DNA from 4 places in the Streptomyces sp. NPDC047886 genome. Region 3 is predicted to be linked to each of the others. Evidence: riboswitches for the same ligand, from Rfam matches in the RefSeq annotation. Region 3 holds a riboswitch; each other region holds the start of a gene.
What was found. Region 3 has a riboswitch for cyclic di-AMP ahead of ACGF5U_RS21275 (peptidoglycan DD-metalloendopeptidase family protein). Riboswitches for the same ligand answer to the same signal wherever they lie in the genome.
Positions count from the first base shown of each region.

Region 1: it holds a riboswitch for cyclic di-AMP, as region 3 does, so the genes downstream of both, ACGF5U_RS15010 (M23 family metallopeptidase) here and ACGF5U_RS21275 (peptidoglycan DD-metalloendopeptidase family protein) in region 3, are expected to answer to the same signal.
Region 2: it holds a riboswitch for cyclic di-AMP, as region 3 does, so the genes downstream of both, ACGF5U_RS10115 (NlpC/P60 family protein) here and ACGF5U_RS21275 (peptidoglycan DD-metalloendopeptidase family protein) in region 3, are expected to answer to the same signal.
Region 4: it holds a riboswitch for cyclic di-AMP, as region 3 does, so the genes downstream of both, ACGF5U_RS24900 (M23 family metallopeptidase) here and ACGF5U_RS21275 (peptidoglycan DD-metalloendopeptidase family protein) in region 3, are expected to answer to the same signal.

Region 1 covers NZ_JBIDCF010000003.1:755,077-760,253, forward strand. Annotated here, with positions in the region: gene ACGF5U_RS15005 (PP2C family protein-serine/threonine phosphatase) at 133-1,353, shown strand; cyclic di-AMP (ydaO/yuaA leader) riboswitch at 1,593-1,726, shown strand; gene ACGF5U_RS15010 (M23 family metallopeptidase) at 1,738-2,838, shown strand; gene ACGF5U_RS15015 (PrsW family intramembrane metalloprotease) at 3,132-4,571, opposite strand; gene trmB (tRNA (guanosine(46)-N7)-methyltransferase TrmB) at 4,670-5,177, opposite strand, start outside.
Region 2 covers NZ_JBIDCF010000002.1:977,100-982,276, reverse strand. Annotated here, with positions in the region: gene ACGF5U_RS10125 (NlpC/P60 family protein) at 1-1,035, opposite strand, end outside; gene ACGF5U_RS10120 (hypothetical protein) at 1,379-1,732, shown strand; gene ACGF5U_RS10115 (NlpC/P60 family protein) at 2,083-3,294, opposite strand; cyclic di-AMP (ydaO/yuaA leader) riboswitch at 3,293-3,467, opposite strand; gene pcrA (DNA helicase PcrA) at 3,668-5,177, shown strand, end outside.
Region 3 covers NZ_JBIDCF010000006.1:171,079-176,255, forward strand. Annotated here, with positions in the region: gene ACGF5U_RS21260 (helix-turn-helix domain-containing protein) at 1-357, shown strand, start outside; gene ACGF5U_RS21265 (DUF6126 family protein) at 418-570, shown strand; gene ACGF5U_RS21270 (tyrosine-protein phosphatase) at 647-1,462, opposite strand; cyclic di-AMP (ydaO/yuaA leader) riboswitch at 2,132-2,286, shown strand; gene ACGF5U_RS21275 (peptidoglycan DD-metalloendopeptidase family protein) at 2,291-3,271, shown strand; gene ACGF5U_RS21280 (SGNH/GDSL hydrolase family protein) at 3,466-4,260, shown strand; gene ACGF5U_RS21285 (MBL fold metallo-hydrolase) at 4,553-5,177, shown strand, end outside.
Region 4 covers NZ_JBIDCF010000008.1:105,595-110,771, reverse strand. Annotated here, with positions in the region: gene ACGF5U_RS24915 (GNAT family N-acetyltransferase) at 1-18, opposite strand, end outside; gene ACGF5U_RS24910 (HPr family phosphocarrier protein) at 204-485, shown strand; gene ACGF5U_RS24905 (GntR family transcriptional regulator) at 792-1,490, opposite strand; gene ACGF5U_RS24900 (M23 family metallopeptidase) at 1,793-2,569, opposite strand; cyclic di-AMP (ydaO/yuaA leader) riboswitch at 2,583-2,744, opposite strand; gene ACGF5U_RS24895 (M16 family metallopeptidase) at 3,072-4,439, opposite strand; gene ACGF5U_RS24890 (M16 family metallopeptidase) at 4,466-5,177, opposite strand, start outside.

The DNA.
Region 1 (5,177 bases), on a different contig from region 3:
CTTTCCGGTCGGCCGCTCTGGCTTTCCGGTCGGCCGCTCGGCGGATGGTCGGCGGCTGTGCGGCGCGGCTAAGGTCCGGCCGGATGCGGCGCGGTTACCGTCCGCAGCCGTAGGGACGGCAGGGGAGCACGAGTGGCGCAGCGAGCAGGGTCCGGCGGCCAGGACGGCGGCAGCGGCGGCCACGGCCACGGCCACGGCCACGACCACGGCAGCGGCGGCCACGGCGACGGTGGTGCCGGTTCGGGGGCCGGGGGCGGTGGAGGTGGTGCCTGGACGCGGAGGCTCGTCCGTGTGCTGCCCGCCCTGCTGATCGTCTGCGGTGTGGTCTACGACTGGGCCACCCCGCCGCCCTTCACGGCCGTGCCGTTCTTCGTCGCCGCCCCGCTGATCGCCGCCTCGCTGTTCGACCAGGTGCGGACGCTCGTCACCGGTCTCTTCGCCGTCCTGGCCATCGTGGGCCCGCATCAGCTCTACAGCCCGCTGGAGCGGGGGCCCGCCGTCACCGAGATCCTCACCGTGATCACGGTCGCGGCCCTCGCGGTGCTCATCAACCGGGTCGTACGCCGGGGCAGCGAGCGGCTCGCGTCGGCCCGCGAGATCGCCGAGACGGCGCAGCGGGCGGTGCTGCCGACGCCCGCCGAGCGGATCGGGGGACTGCGGGTGGCAGCGCGGTACGAGGCGGCGCAGGCGGACGCGTTCATCGGCGGCGACCTGTTCGCGGTGCAGGACACCCCGCACGGGGTGCGGCTGGTGGTCGGCGACGTGCGCGGCAAGGGCATGGGCGCCGTGGAGGCGGTGGCCGTGGTGCTCGGCGCGTTCCGGGAGGCGGCCGAGCAGGAGAGCTCGCTGGAGGCGGTGGCCCTGCGGCTGGAGCGGGCGCTGGCCCGGGAAGGCACGCGACGCGACGGGCTCGATGTCTTCGAGGGGTTCACCACCGCCGTACTGGCCGAGATTCCGCACGGCGACGGCGTGGTCCGGGTGGTGAACCGGGGCCACCCCGAGCCGCTGCTGCTGTACGCGGACGGGGGCGTCGGTGCGGTGGAGCCGGCCGAGCACGCGCTGCCGCTGGGCATGTCGGAGCTGGCGACCTGGCCGGACCGGGCGGACGAGGCGCCGTACCCGCCGGGTACGACGCTGCTGCTCTACACGGACGGGCTGACCGAGGCGCGGGACGCGCGGGGCACCTTCTATGATCCGGCCGCGCGGCTGGCGGGGCGGGTCTTCCCGGAGCCCGAGGCGCTGCTGGACGCTCTCGTGGAGGACGTACGGCGGCATACGGGCGGCGGCTCGACGGACGACATGGCCCTGCTGGCGGTCACCCGGCCGGGCCCACGGCATGCGGGGGCCGAGTGACCACTCTCTGTGAGTGAGAGGCACCCCTCCGCATAACATTTGACGCACGGTCAGAAACTGCGTGGTCGGAGAATGTTTCTGAGGTCAGGTCAACTCGCCCGATTGCGCCCGATTGTGCCCCGGTTAGTCCAGGCCAAGGAGTGTTAATGATCAGTAGGAACGGCTTGGAATCCGGCGCCCGCGTCTATTAACGTTCGATAACGCAGCGCGGTCGTCCCAGCCGTCGCCAGAGACGGCGCCGTGCGCGTACGCCGAATTCCGCAAGGGAACCGGGGAACCACCACCTTGGGGTGAATCGGGTCGAACCGACCCGTAGGAGACCTTCCTGCTCCGAACCCGTCAGCTAACCCGGTAGGCGAGAAGGAAGGAAAGGAGTGCGCCTCCGTGGCGTCCAACAGGCCTGCCCCCGAAGCGTCTTTCGACCCGCCGTTCCAGTACTTCGGGTCCTACGGTCCTTCGGGAGGTGCGGGCGGTCCGGACACCATGGGCACGGACACCGTCGTCGGTGAATGGAACCCGACCGAGGAGACCGTCCGCCCTGTCCGGGGCCGGCACCGCGTCGCCAAGCAGCGCGGCGGCCTCGCCCGCAGCTCCACCGTCCTCGGCGTCGGTGTCATCGCGGCGGTCGGAGCGGGTGGCATAGCCACCGCGCAGGACAAGCCCGCGATCTCCATCTCGCTGCCCGACCTGCCGGACGCCTCGTCGCTGCCCGGCGTCGGCTCCCTGATATCCGGCGACGACACCGACGGGTCCGGGGCCGGGAGCGACGGCAACACCGCCCCCCTCACCGCACTCTCCCTCGCCGCCCCCGCCGACGGCACCGATGAGCAGAGCGCCGCCGCGGACAGGGACGCCGGGGCCGGCGAGGCGCTGCGCGCCCGCATCCTCCAGCAGGCCGAGCAGCAGCAGGCGTCCGCCGACGCCGAGGCGAAGGCCGCCGCCGAGCAGGCGGCCGCCGAACAGGCGGCGGCGGAGGCGAAGGCGCAGCAGACCGCCGCTGAGAAGGCGGCCGAGGAGGAGCGGAAGCGGCTGGAGGCCGAGGCGGCAGCCAAGGCCGAGGCCGAGCGGCTGGCCAAGCTCGCCGCGAGCTACGCCCTCCCCACCTCCTCGTACACGATCACCTCGACGTACGGCCAGGCCGGTTCGATGTGGTCCTCCGGCTACCACACCGGCCTCGACCTGGCCGCCCCGACGGGCACGCCCGCGAAGGCCGTGCACGGCGGCACCATCAAGTCGGCCGGCTGGTCAGGCGCGTACGGCTACCGGATCGTCCTGGAGCTGGAGGACGGCACCGAGATCTGGTACTGCCACCTCTCCTCGATGACGGTCAGCGCGGGGCAGACGGTCACCACCGGCGAGACCATCGGACGGGTCGGCGCGACCGGCAACGTCACCGGTCCGCATCTGCACCTGGAGGTCCACACGGCGGGTGGCGGGGGCATCGACCCGCTGGCGTGGCTGCGCGGCAAGGGCCTCACGGTCTGACGCAGCAGCCTGGCGCACTCACGGTCTGAACGCAGCAGCCGGGCTCACTCACGGTCTGACGGAGCCCGGCTCACGGTCTGGCGGAGCCGTCCGGTCGGGGCCGTGGGTCGAATCCCGGCCCCGGCACCCGCGTCCGGCCCCGGCACCCGCGTCCGGCCCCGGCACCCGCGTCCAGCCCCGGCCCCGCTTCGGCTCGGTCCTGGTCCCCGCGTCCAGGCCCGGCCCCATGAATCCCGGCAGCCCCGGCGGTACACCCCCCGACGCCAGGGCTGCCGGTCCGTCCACCGGTCCGCCTACCGCTGCCGGTACGGGTTGTAGCCGCCGTAGTCGCGGTGCGGGGGCGGCGTCCATACGCGGCCGATCGCACGCGCCGCGTACGTGAGCGACGGGCCGGCCACGTCCTTGCGCTGCCACAGGTGGTGCAGCAGCTCCTGTTCACGGGCGGCGAAGTCCTGGCCGACCGCGCCCCGGCGCGCCCGGTGGCGCAGGAACGCCAGCGACGTCGCGAACGTCTCGTACTCCACCACCGCCCGTGCCGCCGCCGGGCCGAACGTGCGCCGCGCGTAGTCCCGGGCCATGCCCCGCGCCCGCATGGAGGCCAGCGCGAGGGGCTCGGCGGGCGAGAGCCAGCCGGCGGCGGCGTACGCGGGCAGTTCGGCCGACACGGTGCGCAGTTCACGCTGCCGGGTCCAGACGGCCAGCCAGGTCAGCAGCCCGAAGGCGGGCACCATGAACGCCCCGTACACGGCGAAGAACCCCCACGGCCCGAACGTGGTCGAACCGTTCCACAGGGCGTGCACCCCCATCGCCAGGAGCAGTCCGAGCGCCGGCAGCAGGGCCCGCAGTACCTTGCCGCGCCGGGCGGCGAGCGCGGCGGCGATCCCGAACCCGATGCCCGTGCACACGGTGAACAGCGGATGCGCGAACGGCGACAGCACGATCCGTACGAAGAAGGTCGCGGCCGTGACGGACTCGATTCCGGACGTCCCGAACTCCTGGTCCTCGTCGAAGGCGTTGCCGAGGTAGAGGATGTTCTCGGTGAAGGCGAACCCGGTCGCCGTGAAGCCGGCGATGACCACGCCGTCGACCAGCCCGGTGAAGTCCCGGCGGCGGAAGAGGAAGATCAGCAGAATCGCGGCGGCCTTCGCGCTCTCCTCGACGACCGGGGCGACGACGGTCGCGCCGATCGTGTCCGCCGAGGCCGGATCCGCGGTGGCCACGGCTATCCAGCGGGTCGCGAACGTGTTGGCGATGATCGCGACGAGCGCGGCGGCGAACGCGCCCCAGGCGAACGCGAACAGCAGGTTCTTCCACGGGCCCGGATCGACCCGGTCGAGCCAGCGGAACGCCGCCATCAGCAGCGGTACGGGCAGCAGCGCGAGCCCGAGCCCCACCAGGAAGCCCTGGGTTCCGGTCTGTTCACGGACCAGGGCGAGGATCACCAGCGCGCACAGGGCCAGCACGATGATCACGGTTGTCGCCCGCACCACCTTGCTGCGCCACAGGCGGCGGGGCTTGTAGCGCCAGCGGGCGCGCTCGGGTACGGCGTCGAACGACGGTTCGGCTTCGTACGCGGGAACAGCCGGTTGCGCGGGCGGGGCGGCCGGTTCCGATGGTGGCGGGGCGGCCGGTTCCTGTGGTGGCGACGCGGCCGGTCGCGTCGGTGGGACGGCCGGTCGCGGTGGCGCGTGCTGCGGTGACGGCGGCGGGTGCTGCGGTGACGGCTCGGACACCAGACGACCCTAACGAGGACCACTGACAGCGCGCGACGGTGTTCCACGCCGGGTGGGCACGACACGTGCGGCCGTCGCCCGGAACCCTTTGCTCCGGCTCAGCCGCGGCGGAACAGCAGGTCGTGGACGACGTGACCCTTGTCCAGGCCCTGTCCCTCGAACCGGGTGAGCGGCCGGAAGTCCGGGCGCGGGGCGTAGCCGCCGTCGGGCACGGTGTTCCGGAAGTCCGGGTGCGCGGTCAGCACCTCCAGCATCTGCTCCGCGTACGGCTCCCAGTCCGTCGCGCAGTGCAGGACCGCCCCCGGCTTCATCCGGGTGGCGACCAGGCTGAGGAACTCCGGCTGTATCAGCCGCCGCTTGTGGTGCCGCTTCTTCGGCCACGGGTCGGGGAAGTAGACGCGGACACCGTCGAGCGCGTCGGGCGTCAGCATCTCCCGCAGCAGGATGATCGCGTCGCCGTTGGCCACCCGGACATTGGTCAGCCCCGCCCGCTCGGCGAGACCCAGCAGGTTGCCCTGCCCCGGGGTGTGCACGTCGACCGCGAGGATGCCGGTCGACGGGTCGTCGGCGGCCATCCGCGCGGTGGCCTCGCCCATGCCGAAGCCG
Region 2 (5,177 bases), on a different contig from region 3:
GGGCGCGATCCGTACCGTCGAGCCGGTGCGCGGTGCGTGGATCATCTGGCCACCGCCGATGTAGATCCCGACATGGCTGAGACCCGAGTAGAAGAAGACCAGGTCGCCGGGGGCGAGTTCGGAGCGTGACACGCGCCGCCCGGCGTTGATCTGCGTGTAGGTCGTACGGGGCAGCGCCACTCCGGCGGAGCGCCAGGCGGCCTGCGTGAGCCCCGAGCAGTCGAAGGACGACGGGCCGGTGGCGCCCCAGACGTACGGCTTGCCGATGGCTCCGTACGCGTACGCGACGGCCTGTGCGGCGCGCGGGTTCGGGGCCTGGACGGAGCCGCGCGGCTCGGAGGCCCGATCGGCGCGGGTGTCGGAGCCCGTGCGCCCGGTGGTGTCCTCGCCGTGGCTGTGCGCACTCTCCTGGTACCGGGCGCGCTCGGCGGCCGTGAGCCGCGCGAGCAGTTTCTCGGCGGCGGCCAGGTTGCCCTGGATGGTGGACTTCTGCCGGCTCAGCTCGGCCTGGTGGCCGCGCAGTTCGCGGACGCGGTCGCCCGACTCGGTGCGCAGCCTGTTGATCTCCGCGAGCTGGCCGGTGATGCCGGCGATGGTGTCGGCCTGCCGGTCGCCGATCCGTTCGGCGAGCGCCGCGCCGCTCAGGTAGGTGTCCGGGTCGGAGGAGAAGGCCAGCTGGAGGGCCGGGTCGAGGCCGCCTGCCCGGTACTGGGCGGTGGCCATCGCGCCGAGCGCGTTGCGCGTGGTGTTGAGCCGGTCGGTCCTGCGGGCGGCCTCGTCGCGCAGGGCGTCCAGGGAGGCGCGGGCCTGGTCGGCCTTCTCCTTGGCGCCGTTGTACTTCTCGGTCGCCACCTCGGCGTCGTGGTACAGCTGGTCCACCTTGGCCTTGACCTGGGCCGGGGTGAGTCGGGGTTCGGCGTGTCCGGAGCCTTCGAAGGCGGTGGCGGTCGCCGCCCCGGCGAGCGCGAGTGTGGCGGCGGTGCGGCCGGCCTGGCCGCTGAGCGGGCGCTGCCTGGGCTTGCGGTGCGCTGCCACGACGGCGGTCACTTCCCTTCGTACGGGGCGATCGGTGCGGCGCCTGCCGGGGTGCTGAGCGAAACTGCTGAGCTGGCTGCTGAGCGGGGCTGCTGAGCGGAGTCGCTGAGCGTGTGGGGGTGTGTGGTGGGAGTGCGGGGACGCCTGGGGGAGGACGCTAGGCCCGGCGGTCGCGGCGGAGCGGGCCGGTGACCGCAATTGGCCGCAGGTGAGGGATCGGGATCGCGTTCCTCTGCGGACGGGAACGCTGGAATCTTGCATTCCGGATCAGCTGTGACCGATGTGGCGAAAGAGGCGGACCTGGCCGACGGCCGGTGCTATGGCCCCGGTTAGGCTCCGCCCCATGGACGTACTCATCAATGTCTTCGTCGCGCTGCACATCATCGGCATCGCCTCCCTCCTGGGCGGCTTCCTGACCCAGATGAAGGCGATGGGCGCGGGCACGGCGCGCATGGTCCCGGCGATGCTGCACGGCGCCCTGACGATGCTGGTCACCGGCGTGGTCCTGGTCGGCCTCAACCAGGCCGAGGGCGCGACCGTGAACAACATCAAGATCGGCGTCAAGCTCGCCGTGCTCGTGGTGATCCTCGGCCTGGTCTATGTGAAGCGGGACGACGAGCACGTCGACAAGGCCGTCTTCGGCGCGGTGGGCGGCCTCACGATGGCCAACATCTTCATCGCCACGCTCTGGACCTGATCCACCCGGTGGCCAGGCCCGAGCCCGCTGGCCAGGCCGGCCCGGGCGGCCAGGCCGCGCCCGCTGGCCAGGCCGTGCCCGGTGCATAAGCCCGAGCCCCGGGTGGTCGGGCCGGAAGTCGGCTCGGTGGTCAGGCCGGCGGTCAGCCCGGCCCGAGCCCGGCCCGAGCCCGGCGGTCAGGCTGACGTCAGGCCGACGTCAGGCCGGCTCGGGCCCGGCGGTCGGGTCGGCCATCGGCCCGGCTCGGGCCCGGCGGTCAGGTCGGCGATCGGCCCGGCGGTCAACCCGCCCCGAGCCCGGCGGTCAACCCGCCCCGAGCCCGGTGGTCAACCCGCCCCCGCGCCCGGTGGTCAGGCCGGGCGGACGCTGCCGTAGATCGGCATGTAGTAGATCGACTCCTCGCGGACGTTCGTGCCCGGCTTCGGGGCGTGGATCATCCGGCCGCCGCCGATGTAGATGCCGACGTGGCTGATGTCGTCGTAGAAGAAGACCAGGTCACCGGGGAGCAGATCCTCCGTCGCGACCCGCTGGCCCACCTTCACCTGCTCCCACGTCGTACGCGGCAGCTCGACGCCCGCCGCCCGCCACGCCGCCTGGGTCAGCCCCGAGCAGTCGTACGAGCTCGGGCCGGTCGCCCCCCACACGTACGGCTTGCCGATCTGCGCCCGGGCGAAGGCGAGCACCTTCTCGGCCTTGGCGGCGTAGTCGCCGTCCGGCGCGACCGGCTGCCGCTCCTGCGCGTCCCCGTCCCCGGTCTGCTCCGGCGCCTGCTCCTGGGCCGCCGCGTCCGCCGCCTGCCGCCGCTGCTCCTCCTGACGCAGGCGCTCGGCCTCCGCCTCGGCGGCGGCCTTCTCCTCCGCCCGGCGGCGGGCCTCGGCCTCGCGGCGCCGCTCCAGCTCGGCCAGCCGGGCCTTCTCCTCGGCCGTCAGCCGGGACAGCAGCGTGCGGGCCTCGCCCAGCTTCCGCTGCACGGTCTCCTTGCTCTTCCGCAGGGCGGCCTGCGAGGCGGTGAGCGACTCCAGGCTCCGGGTGGCCTCGGCGCGCTTCTTCGACGCCTCGGCCTGCTGCCGCTCGAAGTCCGTGACCGCCTGGCGCTGCCGGTCGGTCAGCCGCTCCATCAGCTGCGTCTGGTCCACGTACGACTGGGGGCTGTCCGCGAAGATCAGCGCCGCCGTGGGGCTGAGCGTGCCGGAGCGGTACTGCGCGGCCGCGTACCCGCCCAGGGCGCGCCGCGAATCGTTCAGGGCGTCGGCGCGCCGGGCGACGCCGTCCAGCAGGCCGTCGACCTCGCGCCGCTGGCGGTCGGTGGCCTCCTTGGCCTTGTTGTACTGCTGGGTCGCCGTACCGGCCTGCCGGTACAGGTCGTCGACCTTGCGCTGGACCTCCTCGACCGACGGCTTGGCGTCGGCACCCGGGTCCGTGGGGGCGGCACCGGCGCTCTGCGTGGACAGCAGGGTCACCGAGGCGAGCGCCGCCGTCGTGAACCCGACGGCGGGGGAGTGCGAGCGGATCGTACGGGTCGTGCGGCTGCGCGGCTTGCGATGCGACGCCAAGGCCGGCATCTCCTTCCGTCGACGCCTACCGGGTTAGCTGTCGGGTTCGGGCGATACGGAAGGTGCCCTACGGCCGCGCCGCGCCTGCTCCGGCGGCGCGGGCCGATTCACCCCGGTGGTGCTCGGGTGGTTCCCCGGTTCCGGACAGCCTGAGGGCAGGCCGGATTCGGCGTGGGCAGCCCGACCGGCGTGGGTCGCCGCTGAGGGAACGGGCCGCTTGGGCGAGCACGCTAGCCAACCTGTGGCGGTGCTGTGAAGGATGATGTTCGATATGCCCGATACATTTCCGTGACCTTAGCGCCGGGTCGCCGTCGGGTGGCGCAGCGTGAGGCGTCCGGTTCCGGCCCGGGCTGTCGGTGGGGCCGCCTAGACTCGTTAAGCGATGAGCAGCCTCTTTGACGACAGCTTCCTGGCGGACCTCTCGAACCACGCTTCGGAGGAGCACCCGCCGCCACCCGAGGACGAGGGCCCGGCCGTGGACGAGATCCCGGACGACCTCTTCGGCGGGAAGTTCGACGTGCCTCCGGCCAGGGACGGGTACTACCGCGACGGCGCCGCACGGCCCGCCGTGGACCCCGCCGCGCTGCTGGAGGGGCTCAACGAACAGCAGCGGGCCGCCGTCGTGCACACCGGCACACCCCTGCTCATCGTGGCCGGCGCCGGTTCGGGCAAGACCCGGGTCCTGACGCACCGCATCGCCCACCTGCTGGGCACCCGGCACGTCCACCCCGGCCAGATACTGGCGATCACCTTCACCAACAAGGCCGCCGGCGAGATGAAGGAGCGCGTCGAGCAGCTCGTCGGCCCGCGCGCCAACGCGATGTGGGTCATGACGTTCCACAGCGCCTGCGTCCGCATCCTGCGCCGCGAGTCCAAGAAGCTCGGCTTCACCTCGTCGTTCTCGATCTACGACGCAGCCGACTCCAAGCGTCTGATGGCGCTGGTCTGCCGTGACCTGGACCTCGACCCGAAGCGGTATCCGCCGAAGTCCTTCAGCGCCAAGATCTCCAACCTGAAGAACGAGCTGATCGACGAGGAGACCTTCGCCGACCAGGCCGTCGACGGTTTCGAGAAGACGCTGGCCGAGGCGTACCGGATGTACCAGGCGCGGCTGCGCGAGGCCAACGCCCTGGACTTCGACGACATCATCATGACGACGGTGCACCTGCTCCAGGCGTTCCCGGACGTCGCCGAGCACTACCGCCGCCGCTTCCGGCACGTCCTGGTGGACGAGTACCAGGACACCAACCACGCGCAGTACACCCTCGTACGGGAGCTGGTCGGCACCGGCTACGAGGACCTGGACCCGGCCGAGCTGTGTGTCGTCGGCGACGCGGACCAGTCGATCTACGCCTTCCGCGGCGCGACCATCCGCAACATCCTCCAGTTCGAGGAGGACTACCCGGACGCGACGACGATCCTGCTGGAGCAGAACTACCGCTCCACCCAGACCATCCTGTCCGCGGCCAACGCCGTCATCGAGCGCAACGAGAGCCGCCGCCCCAAGAACTTGTGGACCAAGGCGGGGGCCGGCGCGCAGATCACCGGGTACGTCGCCGACACGGAGCACGACGAGGCCCAGTTCGTCGCGGACGAGATCGACCGGCTGACCGACGCGGGCGAGGCGAAGGCCGGAGACGTCGCCGTCTTCTACCGCACGAACGCCCAGTCCCGCGTCTTCGAAGAGATCTTCATCCGGGTCGGACTGCCCTACAAGGTCGTCGGCGGTGTCCGGTTCTACGAGCGCAAGGAGGTGCGCGACGTGCTCGCGTACCTGCGCGTGCTGGCCAACCCCGAGGACAACGTCCCGCTGCGCCGCATCCTCAACGTCCCCAAGCGCGGCATCGGCGACCGCGCCGAGGCGATGCTCGACGCCCTGGCACAGCGCGAGA
Region 3 (5,177 bases):
GGGCGCGCCGAGCCGGTCGTCGCGGACGGCTGGACGTACCACCAGGCGGGCGGGGCCGGCCGCGCCATGCAGGCGCTCCGCGTCCAGCTGCCCGCCCCGCCCGCCGACGGCCGGGACGACACCGTCCGCGTCCACCCGGGGGAGGAGTGGCTGTACGTCCTGCACGGCAGGGTGCGGCTGGCGCTGGGGGACGCCGTGCATGTGCTCGACCCGGGCGACAGCGCCCAGTTCGACTCGCTGACCCCGCACCGCATCAGGGCCGCCGGACGGGGCGGCGCCGAGCTGCTGTTCGTCCACACCCTGCTGCGGAGCGCGGCAGCCGACCTGTGCCTCGGCGGCGGTACCCACCGGCGCTGATCCGCTCCCCCTTCCCCGCCCCCCGGTCAGCGGGAGGGCGACCTGCCCGAGAGGTGCGTCATGTCCGAGAACCCGGCTGCCCTGCCGCCCACCCACGAGGAGCGGAGATTCCCCCGTGGGCTGATCATCCGGCTCTTCGCCTATCTGGTGGCGGGCCACCTCTTCGCGGCCTTCCTCTACCTGCTGTTCCTGCTCGGCGGCCAGAACCGGTGAGGCGGCGCCCCGCAGCCGGGCGAGGCGGCTCGCTCCGGGCGGGTGCGCGAGGCGCGCCCGGCAGGCGCCGGGGCGATCAGTCGCCGTCGAGGAGACGGTCGCGCAGCCGCTCCCGGGTGGCCGGCGTCAGGCGCAGGCCGTCGGTGAGGTAGCGCTCGGTCGTGCCCCAGGTCTCCTCGATCGCGGTGAAGGCCGTGGCGAGGTACTCGGCCCGTGCGTCGAACAGGGGGCTCAGCAGCTCCATCACCTCGGGGGACATGCCGCCGGGGGCGTTGGCGCCGCGCCGCACCTTGTACCGGCGGTGCGGGTCGTTGGACTTGAGGTAGTCCTCCTCGATGGCGTCGCGCTCCACGCCCACCGCGAGCAGGGCCACCGCTATGGACAGGCCGGCCCGGTCCTTGCCGGCGGCGCAGTGCATCAGCGCGGGGACGCTGTCCTCCGCGAGCGCGTGGAGCACCTGGCTGTGCTCGGCGGTACGGGTGGTGATGATGGCGCGGTACGCGTCGGTCATTCTCGCCGCCGCCTTGCCGTCGGCCAGCAGATCGCGCAGCTGGTGGATGTCCCCGTCGCGCACCATCGTCCAGAACTCGGCGCCGTCGGCCGGGTCGGTGAGCGGGATGTTCACGTTCCGTACGCCGGGCAGCTCGACGTCCGGACCCTCCAGCTTCTGGTCGGCGGCGTTGCGGAAGTCGAAGACGGTGTGGAGCCCCAGCGAGGACAGGAACACGGTGTCGCCGTCGGTGGCGTGCGCGAGGTGCCCGCTGCGGTAGAGCCGGCCATGGCGCACCCGGCGCCCGTCCATGGTCGGCAGCCCTCCCACATCGCGGAAGTTCCGCACCCCGCTCAGCTCGGGCTCGGTCGACGACGGGACGTGCGGGAGCTGCTGCGTCACGGGGGCTCCTCCGTGTCTGCCGTCGGCGACGGCCGCCGACGATGTCGCGGATCTGACGATACGACATCGGTTCCTGGGGCAATCATCTCCGTGCGGCTCGTACATCCGTGGCCCGGGTGATGGCGGTGTATCGCCGCTGACGAGTTCGACATCCGTCATGTAGGCAATTGTCCCATGTTGCACCGGTTCGGGCGGGCGCGACGACCGCAGCGGGCGCCGCACCGGCCCCCGAGTCGACAGCGACGCCCGATGCGGCGGTCTGTCCTTATTCACCATGATTTGCCCATGGGGTCGTACGGCGATCGGGAGGCGGCCGTGGTCCGACTCCGAGCCGTTGATTCCACTTGCTCGCGTTCATGTGATCTCGTCGCCTCATGGGCCTTCTGTCCGAATTGGCGTATAAGGCATAACGTGCCCCGGTAGCAAGGGAGATGGGTCCGACCACGTGAGCAGCGTCATAAACGTGACGGTCCGTGGTGGGCCGCCCCGCCGAAATCCCATGCCCACGGCGGGAATTCATGATCCGTAATCGACGGAGGGTGACCGGAATTCCGAGCCGAATTCATCGACGGGAAAGGGCGGCTGAAACCATCCGCTTGTTCCCGTCGTCCTGACTCGTTTACGGTCACGGTCAATCCGGACGGAACGCCGAATCCTGCCGCCGCCCGGAATTCGCACCCACCCACGTGTGGCAGGAGCGGGGGACCCAGGTAGTACGCCGGACGGGAATTCCCGGACGGCTCGGGGTGAAGTCGCGCCACCGCGCGACCGGGCATCTCCAGCCCGAACCCGACAGCTCACCTCGCAGGCGCCGGAGAGGAATTCGCCATGCCCGCGAAGGGTAAGCACCGCCGTCCCAAGTCCAGCTCCCTCACCCGCGGTTTCGTCGCCGCCGGCACGGGCGGCGCCGCCATCGCGCTGCCGCTCCTCGGTGCGACCGGCGCCCACGCCGCCCCGCAGAGCGCCCCGACCGCCGCGCAGACGGTCGCCTCCGTCACCGTCGCCCCCGCCGCCGCCCCGGCCGCGCTGGATGCCGCGAAGCCCGCGCCCCGGACGTACACCGTGGTCGCCGGCGACTACCTCGCCAAGATCGCCCACAAGAAGAACGTCAAGGGCGGCTGGCAGAAGCTGTACCAGGACAACCGCGAGGCCATCGGCGAGGACCCGTCGCTGATCCACCCGGGGCTCAAGCTCACCCTCGGCGCGAAGAACACCGCCAAGGCGACCCCGCAGAAGGCCGCCAAGGCCAAGGCCGCCGAGAAGAAGGCCGCCAAGCCGAAGGCCGAGAAGAAGGCCGCCGACACCCGGAAGGCCGACACCCGCTCCTCGCGGTCCGCCGCCAAGTCCCCGGCCCCCGCGCCGGCTCAGGACTCCGGCTCCACCCAGGCCGCCCAGAGCACCGCCTCCGGCTGGACCTCCCCGGTCTCCGCCGGCGTCACCACCCCGTACCGTGCCTCCGGTTCCATGTGGTCCTCCGGTTACCACACCGGCGTGGACTTCGCGGCCTCCGCCGGCTCCACCGTCAAGGCCGTCGGCGCCGGAACCGTCGTCTCGGCCGGCTGGAGCGGCGCGTACGGCAACGAGGTCGTCATCCAGCACGCCGACGGCGCCTACTCGCAGTACGCCCACCTCTCCTCGCTGTCCGTCTCTGCCGGTCAGAGCGTGAGCGGCGGCCAGCAGATCGGCCTGTCCGGCTCGACCGGCAACTCCACCGGCCCGCACCTGCACTTCGAGATCCGCACCAGCCCGAGCTACGGCTCGGACATCGACCCGCTGGCGTACCTCCGCCAGCACGGCGTGGCCATCTGACGCACCCCCGGACGCGCTTCCGGCGCGCACTCCTGAACACGGTTCTGCCCGGCACCACCTGCGAGGTGCCGGGCAGAACCGCGTCACGGCCCCCTTCCCGCCTGGCCGGATCCCGACCGGTGGTAAAGATCACCTCCCGTCAACCCCTCCTTACGGTCGCGTAGGTCACATCCACCGGGGAAAGATGTGCTCCCGTGGCAGACGATTCGACATTGAGAGACAGTGACGCATTCGGGTCGTACGTGGCGATCGGCGACAGCTTCACCGAAGGCGTGGGCGACCCCGGCCCCGACGGGCGGTTCGTCGGCTGGGCGGACCGCCTCGCGGTCCTGCTCGCCGACCGCATCCCGGAGCCCGAGTCGTTCCGGTACGCCAACCTCGCCGTACGGGGAAGGCTCCTCGACCAGATCGTCGAGGAGCAGGTGCCGCGCGCCAAGGAGCTCGCCCCCGAACTCGTGACCTTCTGCGCGGGCGGCAACGACATCATCCGGCCCGGCAGCGACCCCGACGACGTCGCCGAACGCTTCGAACGGGCCGTCGCCGAACTCGCCGCCGTCGTCGGCACGGTCGTCGTGACCACCGGCTTCGACACGCGCGGCGTACCCGTCCTGCGGCATCTGCGCGGCAAGATCGCCACCTACAACGGCCACGTACGGGCGGTCGCCGACCGCTACGGCTGCCCGGTGCTCGACCTGTGGTCGCTCAGGTCCGTCCAGGACAGGCGTGCCTGGGACGGCGACCGGCTGCACCTGTCGGCCGAGGGCCACACCCGGGTCGCCCTCCGCGCGGGCCAGGTCCTCGGCCTGGAGGTCCCCGCCGACCCCGACCAGCCGTGGCCGCCGCTCCCGCCGCGCGGCCCGCTGGAGGAGCGCCGCGACGACATCAACTGGGCCCGCGAGTACCTGGTCCCGTGGATCGGCCGCCGCCTGCGCGGCGAGTCGTCCGGCGACCACGTGTCGGCCAAGCGCCCGGACCTGATGCCGTTGTAGAGGACGGCGCCGGCGCGGGCCGCCCGCCCGGGACGTCCCGCGCCGGCGTTCCGCGCTCCAGCGCGGCCGGTCGCCCCGGGCCGCCGCTGCCGCGTACGGCCCAGACCGCGCCTCCCGCTTCCGCCTCCGGGCCCGCCTTCCGCCTCCGCCCGCTTCCGCCTCCGCCCCCGGGCCGTGTCCGCCACCGCCTCTGCCGGGCCGCGTCCGCCCGCGGCCGGCCCCGCGAAAGATCCCCGGCCGCGTTGTCGCACCCCCTGCCCATAATGGAAGGACTCGAGCCCCTGGAGGTGCTGTGACCGGCGCTGACGCTGTGCGCCCGGTGCGCAACCGGCTGCGTTCCCGCCTGCGCTCCCTGCGGCCCGCCGCCTTCGGCGCGGACGCCACGGGAGAGCGCCTGGAGCGGATCCTCCGTTCGCCGAACTTCGCGGACGGCGTGTTCCGGAACCCGGACGGCCCCCGGCGCGGACAGAAGGGCTCGGCGGTCGACTTCGCGAAGATCTACTTCGACAGGGAGTCACGCCGTCGGCGCGCCCCCGCCGACGCGATACCCCTGCACTCCACGACCGCCGCCGACCTGGCCGGGCCACCGTCCTCGGGGCTGCGCCTCACCTGGATGGGGCATTCCAGCGTCCTCGCCGAGATCGACGGGCGCCGGATCCTGTTCGACCCGGTGTGGGGCGAGCGCTGCTCGCCCTTCTCGTTCGCCGGGCCCCGGCGGCTGCACCCCGTCCCGCTGCCGCTGGCGGCACTGGGCCCGGTGGACGCCGTCGTCATCTCGCACGATCACTACGACCACCTGGACCTGCCCACGATCCGCGCGCTCGCGACGACCGACACCCTCTTCGCCGTGCCGCTCGGAGCCGGCGCCCATCTGGAGCGGTGGGGCGTGGCCCCGTCCCGGCTGCGCGAACTGGACT
Region 4 (5,177 bases), on a different contig from region 3:
ATCCGGCGGGTTCCGCATGGGCCAAGGGTACGGTGCGGACACCGGTCGCGTAGGTGCTCGGGAGCAGGGCGAGGCAAGGGAGGGTCGGTCGGCCGTCGGGCAGGGCCGGACGGTGGACGAGAAGGGGCCGATGGCCCGGTTCGAGCACCCCGCAGGACATGAGAGACTGGTCTAGACAACCGCTAGGATTGAAGGGCAACACCATGGCTGAGCGCCGCGTCAACGTCGGTTGGGCCGAGGGCCTGCACGCCCGCCCCGCCTCCATCTTCGTCCGTGCCGCCACGGCCGCCGGCGTCCCCGTGACGATCGCCAAGGCCGATGGCAACCCGGTGAACGCCGCGTCGATGCTCGCGGTGCTCGGCCTGGGCGCGCAGGGCGGCGAGGAGATCGTGCTGGCTTCGGACGCGGAGGGCGCGGACGTGGCCCTGGACCGCCTGGCGAAGCTGGTCGCCGAGGGCCTCGAGGAGCTTCCCGAGACCGTCTGAGCCTCCGGCACCCCCTCGGCCGCCCCGCGGGGCACAGCGCCGAACCCCTGTACGGCGGAGCCGCACCGCCCCGGACCTCCGGGCGGTGCGGCTCCGCCGTTGTCGTGCCCGGTCGTCCTGTGCCGTCGCCGTCCCCCTTCACCCCGTCCGCTTTCCGGGGTCGCCTAGGGACCGCTTACTCGGGTCGTTCGCGTTATGCGCGTCCGATTCCAAAAGACCCGGACACGGCAGGGCACTTTATTCAGACTGTTTTCGGGCAGCCTGAATTCACCTCCGGCCGCATTCTCTTTGTATACGGCGGCACTGTTAATTCCCGGCACTCGCACTGTTTACAGGATGTTGCGAAGTCCTCACGCGCCCGGAGGCCCGCTCACCCCGGTCCGGTCGGCGCAGCCGGTACGTGCCGAAGGAACGCTCGGCGTGCAGGGCGGTCAGCGCACGGGCCCGTTCGGCGTCGCCACGCGCGACCGCGTCCACGATCGCGCCGTGTTCGGCCCAAGCCTCGACCGGCAGGGCGGGCTGTTCGACGGCGTACATCCAGGCGCTCTTCTGCCGCAGCTGGGTCAGCAGCGCCGTCAGCGCGGGACTGCCGGACGCCTGCGCGAGCGTCTCGTGGAACCAGGCGCCGAGCGACCGCAGGTCCTCGCCCTGGCCGCGACGGGCCCGCTCCTGGCCCAGCCTCACCAGGCCACGCAGGACCTTCAGATGGGCGTCGGTACGGCGCTGGGCGGCGCGCGCGGCACCCAGCGGCTCCAGGAGCGCGCGCATCTCCAGCAGGTCGGCGGCCTCCTGCTCGGTCGGCTCGGCGACGCACGCCCCCGCGTGCCGGCGCGTGACGACGAACCCTTCCGACTCCAGGGTCCGCAGCGCCTCCCGGACCGGCACGCGTGAGACGCCGTAGCGGCGCGCGAGCTGCTCCTCGGTGAGCCGGCTGCCCCGCGGGAAGACGCCGGAGACGATGTCGTCGCGGATCGCCGTGCATACCGAGTGCGCCGGAATGCGCATACCGAACCTCCGATTTTGATCCGCTTAGACCTGGTCTTAATCCACGCGAAACTCGGGTGTTCTCCACCCGTCCCGTGACTCTATTGCAACGAGGTGCGATTTCCGACGCCTTCACGGCATCCACGGATATCTTTTGGCCGACCGACGACAATGCCGAAGCCCCGGCTCGCGAGGAGCCGGGGCTTCGGGAGAGGTGCCGACCGCGCCGGAACGCGGAGCGCGGGGTACGGGTCGCGGGCTGCGGGGCCGCGGTGCGGCTGCGGGGCGCGGTGCGGCTGCGGAGTCCAGTCGGGGAGGCGGGGTCAGACGCTGACGCCGCGGGCCCGCAGATAGGCGACGGGGTCGACGTCGGAGCCGTAGTCCGCGCTGGTGCGGGCCTCGAAGTGGAGGTGCGGCCCGGTCGAGTTGCCGGTCGAGCCGGAGACGCCGATCCGCTGGCCGGGGACCACGGTCTGACCGACGGAGACGCTGATCGACGCGAGGTGGCCGTACTGGGTGTACGTGCCGTCGTTCATACGGATCACGATGTTGTTGCCGTACGCGCCGGCCCAGCCGGCCTCCACGACGGTTCCGGAGCCCACGGCGACGACCGAGGAGCCGTACGCGGCGCGGAAGTCGACACCGGAGTGGCTGCCGGACGACCACAGGGACCCGCCCGCCTTGTAGGCGGTGGTGACGTACGAGCCCGCCACGGGGAGCTGGAAGGAGTTGAGGCGCTTGCGCTCGGCCTCGCGGGCGGCACGCTCCTCGGCCGCGCGGGCCTCCTTGACGCGGGCCTCGGCCTTGCGCTTGGCCTCGGCCTCGGCCCTGGCCTTCAGCTGGGCCTCCACGGCCGCCCGCTCCTGGGCGGCCGCCTGCACGTCGACCTGGTCGGCGAGCGCGTCGGTGATCACGGCCTGGTTGAGGCCGGTGTCCTCCAGGGAGCGGCTGCTGTCGTCCGCGTCGGCGGCGAACGCCGGGGCGGCGAGGCTGCCGATGACGCCGGTGGTGGCGAGAGCCGCGACGCCGGCGACATGAGCGCCCCTGCGCGTCAGGCGGTTCGAGGCACGGTGCTTCCCGGTGGCACGGGTGAACGCCATGTAGTGGCTGATCCTTTCCTTCCTTCTCGCCTACCGGGTTAGCTGACGGGTTCGGAGCAGGAAGGTCTCCTACGGGCCCCTCCGCGCGGTGCGAAGGCGTCCGATTCACCCCAGGGACGTGTGGGTCCCCGGCTCCCCAGGCTCGCGCCTGACGGGGACTCGGCGATGGCTGCCCGGTGCCGCGGGTGCGGCGGTGAACCGGTCGGACAGCGCATCAGACGCTAAGCGGCCGATCTTTCAATCACCAAACGAACACGGTTTTTTGTAGCGCATGCCACAGGTCAGACAGTCAACCTCTCCAATAAACCGGACATATACGGCCACGCAAATGGAACTCCGGCTTCCTGATGGAAGCCGGAGTTCCTGATGGTTCGTCCGTTCTGCGCCGGTTTCGCGCCAGTTCCACGCCCGGACGTCGGGCGAGGCACCGCTCGGCGAGCGCTGTGCGGGCAGGCACGCTTCGGCGAGCGCCGTGCGGTAGGCGCTGTTCGGCGGGCTCCGATCAGCCGGCGACGACCGTCACTTCACCGATGCCCAGCGCCTCGACCGGTTCCTTGATCTGTGCCGCGTCGCCGACGAGCACGGTGACAAGCCGGTCCACCGGGAAGGCGTTCACGGCCGCCGCGGTGGCCTCGACGGTCCCGGTCTCGGCCAGCCGGGCGTACAACCGCGCCTGGTAGTCGTCCGGGAGGTGCTGCTCGACCTGGTCGGCGAGGGTGGCCGCGACCGACGCCGCCGTCTCGTACTTGAGCGGGGCGACGCCCACCAGGTTGTGCACGGCCGCGTCCCGCTCGGCGTCGGTGAGACCCTCCGCGGCCAGCGTGCGCAGCACCTTCCACAGGTCGTCCAGCGCCGGGCCGGTGTGGGGCGTGTCCACGGATCCGCTGATGGCGAGCATCGCGGCGCCCGTCCCGTCGGGCGCGGAGCGCAGCACCTGGCCGAAGGCCCGCACCCCGTAGGTGTAGCCCTTCTCCTCGCGCAGCACCCGGTCCAGGCGGGAGGTGAGGGTGCCGCCCAGGCAGTACGTGCCGAGCACCTGGGCGGGCCAGACACGGTCGTGCCGGTCCGCGCCGATACGGCCGATGAGCAGCTGCGTCTGTACGGCGCCCGGCCGGTCCACGATGACGACCCGGCCGGTGTCGTCGGCGGTGATCGGCGGCATCAGGCGCGGCTCGGCCGTGTCGCCGGTCCACGCGCCGAGGGTGTCGGCGAGCACCGCGTCGAGGTCGACGTCTGTCAGGTCGCCCACGATGACGGCGGTGGCCGTCGCGGGGCGTACATGCGCCTCGTAGAAGGCGCGTACGGCCCCGGAGTCGATGCCCGAGACCGTCTCCTCGGTGCCCTGGCGCGGGCGCGAGACACGGGCTGCGGACGGGAACAGCTCGGCGGACAGCTGCTTGGCCGCGCGGCGGGCCGGGTTGGCGGTCTCGTGCGGGATCTCGTCCAGCCGGTTCCGCACGAGCCGGTCGACCTCGTCGTCGGCGAACAGGGGCGCCCGCAGCGCCTCGGCGAGCAGCCCGAGGGCCTTGGGCAGCCGGGAGACCGGGACCTCGAGGGAGACCCGTACGCCGGGGTGGTCGGCGTGCGCGTCGAGGGTGGCCCCGCAGCGCTCCAGCTCGGCGGCGAACTCCTCCGCCGTGTGCTTGTCGGTGCCCTCCGACAGGGCGCGCGCCATGATGGTGGCGACGCCGTCGAGGCCCTGCGGCTCGGCGTCGAGCGGGGCGTCGAGGACGATCTCGACGGCCACCACCTGCTGGCCGGGCCGGTGGCAGCGCAGCACGGTCAGGCCGTTGTCGAGCCTGCCGCGCTCGGGGGCCGGGAAGGCCCACGGCCGGGCGGTGCCCGGCTGCGGCTGCGGGTGGAATTCCATGCTGGTCAAAGACACGGCAGCGTCACTCACCGGTCCGCCCCCTCTTCCTGGTCGGTGTCGGTGTCGGTACCGGACTCGGCGTCGGCGTCGACCGGCTCGTAGACGAGTACGGCCCTGTTGTCCGGGCGCAGGCGTGCGGCCGCGACGGCCTGGACCTCGTCGGCGGTGACGTCCAGCACGCGCTGGACGGCGGTCAGCGCGAGCTGCGGGTCGCCGAACAGCACCGCGTAGCGGCACAGTTCGTCGGCGCGGCCCGCGACCGTGCCGAGCCGGTCCAGCCACTCGCGCTCCAGCTGGGCCTGGGCGCGCTCCATCTCCTCGGCCGTGGGTCCCTCGGTGGCGAACCGGGCGAGCTCGTCGTCCACGGCGGCCTCGATGTCCGGCACCTCGACGCCGGCGGACGTCTTCACGTCCAGCCAGCCGAGCGACGGGGCGCCGGCGAGCCGGAGAAGGCCGAAGCCGGCGGCGACGGCGGTACGGTCCCGGCGCACCAGCCGGTTGTGCAGACGGGACGACTCGCCTCCGCCGAGGATCGTGAGCGCCAGGTCGGCGGCGTCGCACTCGCGCGTGCCGTCGTGCGGGAGGCGGTAGGCCGCCATGAGCGCGCGGGCCGGCACCTCCTCCTCGACGACGTGCCGGAGCTGCTCGCCGATGATCTCCGGGAGCGTGCCGTCACGCGGCTCCGGCTTGCCGTCGTGGGCCGGGATGGTGCCGAAGTACTTCTCGATCCAGGCGAGC